DNA from 2 places in the Arthrobacter sp. MMS18-M83 genome. Region 1 is predicted to be linked to the other one. Evidence: riboswitches for the same ligand, from Rfam matches in the RefSeq annotation. Region 1 holds a riboswitch; the other holds the start of a gene.
What was found. A riboswitch is a leader RNA that binds a small molecule or an ion and turns the genes downstream of it on or off. The one in region 1 is predicted to bind thiamine pyrophosphate.
Positions count from the first base shown of each region.

Region 2: linked by a shared signal. The riboswitch ahead of thiO (glycine oxidase ThiO) and the one ahead of thiC (phosphomethylpyrimidine synthase ThiC) in region 1 are both predicted to bind thiamine pyrophosphate.

Region 1 is NZ_CP113343.1:4,313,558-4,317,513, reverse strand. It holds gene OW521_RS20355 (VOC family protein) at 1-760, opposite strand, end outside; gene OW521_RS20350 (amidohydrolase family protein) at 838-1,932, opposite strand; TPP riboswitch at 2,056-2,163, shown strand; gene thiC (phosphomethylpyrimidine synthase ThiC) at 2,159-3,956, shown strand, end outside.
Region 2 is NZ_CP113343.1:3,962,872-3,966,827, reverse strand. It holds gene thiS (sulfur carrier protein ThiS) at 1-160, opposite strand, end outside; gene thiO (glycine oxidase ThiO) at 157-1,494, opposite strand; TPP riboswitch at 1,486-1,605, opposite strand; gene thiE (thiamine phosphate synthase) at 1,632-2,321, shown strand; gene OW521_RS18765 (RNB domain-containing ribonuclease) at 2,359-3,867, shown strand.

The DNA of each region.
Region 1 (3,956 bases):
CGTCGTCCCCTGACGGCACTTCGATCACGACCTCGCCGAGACCCAGCGTGTCCTTGCGGGGGCCCGCGCCACGGCTGTTCCAGACATTCATCGCCATGTGGTGGTGGTAGCCGCCTGCGGAGACGAACAACGCCTGTCCGTGCCAGCCGGCGGTCTTCTCGAAGCCCAAGGTGTCGACGTAGAAATCGTGGGCGGTCTGCACGTCGCCCACTTGGAGGTGGACGTGCCCGACGCCGGCGCCTGCCTCATGCTGGCCGGTCACCGCTGCTTCGCTAAGGTACTGCTGGAGGTAGCGCTGCGGCGGGAGGGGCAGGCTGTCCATGACAACCGAACTGCCGTTCCATTCCCACCCTTCGCGGGGCTTGTCATAGTAGAGCTCGATGCCGTTGCCCTCGGGATCGGTGAAGTAGAAGGCCTCACTGACCAGGTGGTCGGCACTGCCGACGAATGCGTGGGGCTCGTACTGCGCGGCGGAGGCAACGGTGGCGGCAAGCGAGGACTGGTCCTCGAAGAGCAAAGCTGTGTGGAAGAGTCCAGCTTCTCCGCGGCCCGGGATCCGGAGTCCGGAGGCCGGGGCCAAGTGCACCAGCGGCTTTCCGAGCCTGCCGAAGTAGAGTCCGCCGTCCTGTTCGGCGACGACGTCCAGCCCGAGGGCCCGCTGGTAGTAGTCGCTCATGAGCTTCATGTCCCCCACCTTGAGCATGACGGTACCCATGGTGAGTTCGGCAGGAAGGAGATCCTGGCTGGATGTGATGGTCATGTGAAACTCCCGGCTTTTGTGGCGCCGCCCTTCGGCAACCTCTATACATCTAAATTACTTGAAGCTTCAATTTATTCCTAATGCTTGCCGCTTCCTGAAATATGCCCCCTGAGTACGATGGCCTTCGGTTTCAGCACGACGTCCAGGAAGGCCCGTGGATCCTTCCCGTACAGCACGACGTCGGCACTGGCACCTTCGCTGACGCCGTCCACGCCTAGCCATTCCCGGGCGGACCAGCAGGCAGCATCGAGCGCAGCCCACGCCGGCAATCCGGCCTGGTGAAGCTCCAGGATTTCCTCGCCGATACGGCCATGCTTGATGACGCTGCCGGCGTCAGTCCCGGCATACACCCGCACCCCGGCGTCGAACGCCTCGCGGACCCGCTCATGCCGGGGCTCCCAGAGCCTGGTCATGTGGGCGGCGTAGCGCGGGAACTTCGATTCTGCCTGCCTGGCGATATCCGGGAAGGTGGCAATGTTGATGAGCGTCGGGACGATCGGCACTCCCTGATCCAGCAAGCGTGGAATGTGGTGCGGCAACAGACCGGTAGCGTGCTCGATGCAGTCGATGCCGGCGTCGAGCATGTCGTCAATGGTTTCTTCAGCGAAGCAATGAGCCGTCACACGGGCTCCCTCGTCGTGTGCGGCTGCGACAGCGTCCTTGACCGTGGTGGCCGGAAAGGACGGACCCAAGTCCCCGGTGGACCGGTCGATCCAGTCTCCTACGATCTTGACCCACCCATCGCCGGACCGGGCCTGCTTGCGCACCGCTTCCACCAGATCCTCCGGCTCAACTTCCTCGGCCAGCCCACGGATATACCGCCGCTGCTTGGCGATGTGCCGGCCCGCGCGGATGATCCTCGGCATATCCGGTTGGTTCTGAAGCCAGCGTGTATCGCTTGCGGAGCCGGCGTCGCGGATCAAAAGCGTTCCGGCGTTCCGGTCCGCCGTTGCCTGAAGACGCGCGGTCTCCTCATCCACGGCCCCGCCCTTGCCCAGACCGACATGGCAGTGGGCGTCCACCATGCCGGGAAGGACCCAACCGTCCAGGACGGCGTCCGGCTTGGCAGGGGGTCGGACAAAGGTCAGCCGGCCGTCGACGGACCAGAGCCCGCGCCGTTCATCCTTCGGCCCTGTAAGGATGGTGCCGCTGAACTCGATGATTTCTGGCATGCCTCCACCTTAAGCTCCGACGGCCGTCGCTGCTCGGTCACATCTGTCCTGGTCACATCTGTCCTGGTCACATCTGTCCTCTGTCACATCTGTCCTGGGCACCAACGGCTGTGGTAGCTTCATGTACGACCACACGGGGGCCCTCGCAAGGGCTGAGATCGGGCTGACGCAGCCTGCGACCGTTGAACCTGTCCGGGTAATGCCGGCGAAGGAAGTGAGTAATCCTTTGAGCACCAAAGAAACACAGCTGAGCCCTATCCAAAACGGATCGGCGCAGGAAGTGACCCAGTCCCTCAAATCGCATTCCCTCGCGTTCCTGGAGGATGCCGACACGGGAATCCGGGTTCCGGTGACGGAAATCGCCTTGGAACCGTCCCCGAACGGCGAGGCCAACGCGCCCTTCCAGGTGTACCGCACCGCAGGGCCCGGGAGCGATCCGGTGGTCGGCCTTGAGCCATTCCGCAGCGAATGGATCGAAGCCCGCCGCGATACCGAGGTCTACGGCGGCCGGGAACGGAACCTGCTCGACGACGGCAAGTCGGCCGTGCGCCGCGGCGCCGCCTCCGCGGAGTGGAAGGGCGCACAGCCGGTGCCCCGCCGCGCCGTCGAAGGCAAGACGGTCACTCAGATGCACTATGCCAAGCAAGGCATCGTCACGCCGGAGATGCAGTTCGTGGCACTTCGCGAAAACTGCGATGTTGAACTGGTCCGCAGCGAAGTCGCCGCCGGCAGGGCCATCATTCCCAACAACATCAACCACCCCGAATCCGAACCGATGATCATCGGCAAGGCCTTCCTCGTGAAGATCAACGCCAACATCGGCAACTCGGCCGTCACCAGTTCAATCGCCGAAGAAGTGGACAAGCTGCAGTGGGCCACGCAGTGGGGCGCAGACACGGTCATGGACCTGTCCACCGGCGACGACATCCACACCACCCGCGAATGGATCATCCGCAACTCCCCGGTGCCGATCGGCACCGTGCCCATCTACCAGGCCCTGGAAAAGGTCAACGGCGAAGCCAACAAGCTCACCTGGGAGATCTTCCGCGACACCGTCATTGAACAATGCGAGCAGGGCGTGGACTACATGACCATCCACGCCGGCGTACTGCTGCGCTACGTTCCGCTGACCGCCAATCGCGTGACCGGCATCGTTTCCCGCGGCGGCTCCATCATGGCGGGCTGGTGCCTGGCCCACCACGAGGAAAACTTCCTCTACACCCATTTCGACGAACTCTGCGAAATCTTCGCGAAGTACGACGTCGCGTTCTCCCTCGGCGACGGGCTGCGCCCGGGAGCGACGGCGGACGCGAACGACGCCGCGCAGTTCGCCGAGCTGGACACCTTGGCCGAGCTGACTATGCGGGCCTGGGAGTTTGACGTACAGGTCATGGTCGAGGGGCCGGGCCACATACCGTTCCACTTGGTGCGGGAAAACGTGGAACGCCAGCAGGAACTGTGCAAGGGTGCCCCCTTCTACACCTTGGGCCCCCTGGTCACCGACGTGGCCCCGGGCTACGACCACATCACCTCGGCGATCGGCGCTACCGAGATTGCCCGCTACGGAACAGCCATGCTTTGCTACGTCACGCCTAAGGAGCACTTGGGCCTGCCAAACAAGGACGATGTCAAGACTGGTGTGATCACGTACAAGATCGCCGCCCATGCTGCCGACCTCGCCAAGGGACATCCGGGCGCACACGAACGCGACGACGCCCTGTCGAAGGCCCGCTTTGAGTTCCGCTGGCGCGACCAGTTCGCGCTTTCCCTGGACCCCGTTACCGCAGAGTCATTCCATGACGAGACGCTCCCGGCCGAACCAGCCAAGACGGCGCATTTCTGTTCCATGTGCGGGCCGAAATTCTGCTCCATGCGCATCAGCCAGGACATCCGCGACGAATACGGTTCAGCGGATTCCCAAGCAGCCATCGCGGAAATGTACAGCGGCATGCGCGAAAAGAGCGAGGAGTTCCTGGCATCCGGAGGCAAGGTCTACTTGCCTGAACTGGAGGTTCCCGCGGGAC
Region 2 (3,956 bases), 350 kb from region 1:
GCACCACTTCGGAATTGCGCGCGACGGCGACCCCAATCTTTCGTCCGTCGGCCGCCTGGCCCTTGGCATCCAAGGCGCGTCCAGTGATGTGGGTGACGAGCGTGGTCACGGAGGCGTCGTCGCTCAGCGTGTGATCGGCGCCGTTCAATTTGATGTTCATGCGTGGTCCTTCGTAAGAGGGTCTAAGGTGGCAGGCTGCGAGCCGTTTGTCGCGACGCCCGCTTGTGCGGGTGGTTTGGAGAAGCGGTCCGGGCGGAACTTGTTCCAGCGTGGATCGCCAGTGCCGTCCATGAGTCCGACGCAGATTTTCGCGGCTGCCGGGGTCAGGAGCACTCCGTGCCGGAAGAAGCCGCTGGCCACAATGAGGCCGGGCACGATGGGGCCGTGCACTGCGCCTTCAGTTCCTTCGGGGCCGGCGCCTGTTGCCACCCTTCCCAGCAGGGGTGCGTTGTCCGGTGTCCCCGGACGGGCGCGGGCAGTGGCTTCCAGGAGTTCCAATTCTGCTACGGCCGGTACCAGCACCTGCGCGTCGCGGAGCAATTGGTATACCCCACCGGCCGACACCGAGTTCGCGGATCCACCCGAAGTCGACAAGCCGTCCTCGCGTTGCGTTGCGCCGATCACCACTGTCCCGTCCTCCCGGGGGACGATGTAGACCGGCACCCCCCGCACCATCCCGCGGACCGTTGCGGTAACCAGGGGCCGAAGGTGTTCCGGAACGCGCAGCCGCAGTATGTCGCCGTACACGGGGCGTAGCGGGAGGGACAAGCCATCCGGCAGTCCGTTCAACCGGGCAGCGTGCAGGCCGTTGGCCACCACTGTTTCCTTGGCCAGCACCCGTGTGCCTGACTCGAGCTCAGCCCCGACGACGCGCCCGTCCTCCCACAGAAGGCTCGCCGCCTTGTTGCGGACCGCAAAGCCATCCTCGGCCCCCTCAACCCAACTGGAGTCACCTGGTTGGTGGTCTCCCAGCGCGCCAACAATCGCACCCGCAAGTTTTCGCGGATCCACTTGGTGGTCCCCGGGAATGTGGAAGGCACAGGAAATCTGGGGGCTCAACAACGGCTCACGTTCGCGTGCCTCGCGCAGGGGCACAGATTCCACCACCAAACCGTTGGCCAGCTGGACGTCCCGGAGGTCGGCGAGCGCCCGGCGGTCCGCAGCGTCCGCGCCGACGGCGAGGGTCGGCGTCGTGCGGTATCCAGTACTACGTCCGGTACTTGAGCCGGACAAGTGACGTTCGAAGTCCGGCCACAAGGCCGACGATTCGAGCATGAGTTCCAGGAGGTCCTCTTCCTGGTAGTGCAGTTCGCTGACGGGCGCCAGCATGCCCGCTGCCGCAAACGTAGCGCCGCTGGCCGGCGCGGGGTCGATGAGGACCACCGAGCGGCCGGACCTGCGGGCCTCCCACGCGATCCCGAGGCCGATCACACCGCCCCCAATCACCGCCACATCGGCGTGCAGGGGTTCGTGCTGAGTGTTCATTTCGTCCATGGAGTCCTTCCCTACGCCGGTACTAGCCGGATCAGGTCAAGCGGTCGGCGCTGAAGCCCTCTCAGCCGCGCGGCGATTGTGACTGCCGCCGCGGCTCCCGCGGTACCAGCCCAGTTTAGAGGAACTACTCTGTTTCCATGACCCAGCACGATGTCCACACCACCGCCCGCCTGTACCTCTGCACCGACGCCCGCAAGCAACAGGCTGACTTTGAGCAGTTTGTCGATGCCGCATTCGAGGGCGGCGTGGACATCATCCAGCTGCGGGACAAGACCATTGAAGCGGCCGAGGAACTGGAACTCCTGGAAGTCCTGCATTCCGTGGCGCACCGTCACGGCCGTCTCTGGGCCGTTAACGACCGCGCAGATATCGCGTCCCTCTCCGGCGCTCCGGTGTTCCATATCGGCCAGAAGGACATCCCGCTGCGCTCGGCCCGGAAGCTGCTCCACGACCCCACCATCATCGGCCTTTCGACCCACACGCCCGAACAGATTGACGCTGCCATTGCCGCATCGCCTGGCCGCAGCGGCCTGGACTATTTCTGCGTCGGACCGGTGTGGGCAACCCCCACCAAGCCCGGGCGTTCCGCCGTCGGGCTCGATCTCGTGAAGTACGCTGCCGAGGCCATCAAGAAGGCAGACGCGGAGACAGTGGGCGGCGTTGTGCTCCCTTGGTTCGCAATCGGCGGCGTTGATCTCAGCAACGTTGAGGAAGTGGTGCAAGCCGGCGCCAGCCGCATCGTGGTGGTCCGGGCCATCACTGAGGCAGAGGATCCAACGGCCGCAGCCCAAGCGCTCCTTGCCGCCCTGGACGCCGCGGCGGCTTAGCAAGACTCCGGGAGATTTTGGAGTTACCCTGACTTTCGTGTCACATCAGCGGATAGCACCGAATCTCAGTGAAACGTCGAACGCGCTCGCAGAGGCGCTGGCGGCGCTTCGAACTGAGCTTGAGCTGCCTGCCGGCTATCCCATCGAAGCGCTGCGCGACGCCGAAACTGCGGTTTCCGGTCACGCGCTGCCGGCGCAGGACCTCACGGAGATTCCGTTCATCACGATCGACCCGCCATCTTCCACGGATCTCGATCAAGCTCTTTTCATTGAGCGATCGGGCAGTGGTTACAGGGTTCTCTACGCGATCTCCGACGTACCCTCCTTCGTCACTCCGGGAGGGGCGCTCGACGGCGAGACCCGTCACCGCGGGCAAACGTACTATGCCCCGGACGGGCGCATCCCGCTGCACCCCGAGATCATCAGCGAGCGTGCCGGAAGCCTGCTGGCTGGTCAGACGTGCGGCGCCTTCGTATGGGACTTCGAACTCGACGCCGAGGCGGAGTCCCGCACGGTCTCCGTACGTCGGTCCAGGGTTCGCAGCCGCGCCAAGCTCAACTACAAGGGCGTCCAAGCGGAGATCGATTCCGGAACAGCTGATCCGGTCCTGCAACTCCTTAAGGAGGTAGGGCTCAAGCGGGTGGAACTCGAACGCCGCCGAGGCGGAGCCAGCCTGAACATGCCGGAGCAGGAAATCGTCCAACTGCCCGACGGCGAGGGGTACAGGATCGTCGCTGCTCCCCCGTTGCCGGTGGAAGACTGGAACGCCCAGATTTCGCTTATGACCGGGATGGCCGCAGCCCAGCTGATGCTCGACGGAAAAGTGGGCATCCTGCGCACCATGCCCGCCCCCGATGAGCGCTCGTTGCTCCATTTCAAACGGCAGACGGGCGCCCTCGGCAAGCCTTGGCGCGACGGGATCAGCTACGGCGAGTACCTGCGCACCCTCGATGCCAGGGACCCCCGGCAGCTGGCTATCCTCCATTCGGCAGGGATGCTCTTCCGCGGCGCCGGCTACACGCCTTTCGACGGCGAGGTACCAGACGGCGTGATGCAGTCCGCGATCGGAGCCCCGTATGCCCACGCGACCGCTCCGTTGCGGCGGCTGATCGATCGCTTCGTCTTGGTCATCTGTGAAGCCCTGAGCACCGGGACGGCAATTCCCGGGTGGGCACGGGACGCCCTGCCGAGCTTGCCTGCCATCATGGCGTCATCCGATCAGCTTGCCGGGAAACTTGAGCGCCTGGCCTTGGACACTGTGGAGGCAGCGCTCTTGGTGAACCATGTCGGCCAGGAGTTCGACGCCGTCGTCATCTCCGGGTCGAAACCCGCCAAGAACAACGGCAACGGCAACGGGAATGGCACCAACGGTAACAACGGCAACGGGAACGGAGCCCCGCACGGTCCCTACGGCATCGTCCAGATCGCCGAGCCCGCGGTCACCGCTCGTTGCGACGGCGAAATGGAGTCCGGCACGAAGGTCCGCGTGAAACTGCTTGACGCGGACATCGCCACCCGCCAAGTCACCTTCGAGTTGCTCGCGTAGCGGAGTCCGCTTGCAGGCCCGGGGGCGTGATCCGGGGTTTATCGCCCCCAGACGCTAGACTGTGTGAGTAGTAATGGATGCCCGGTCGT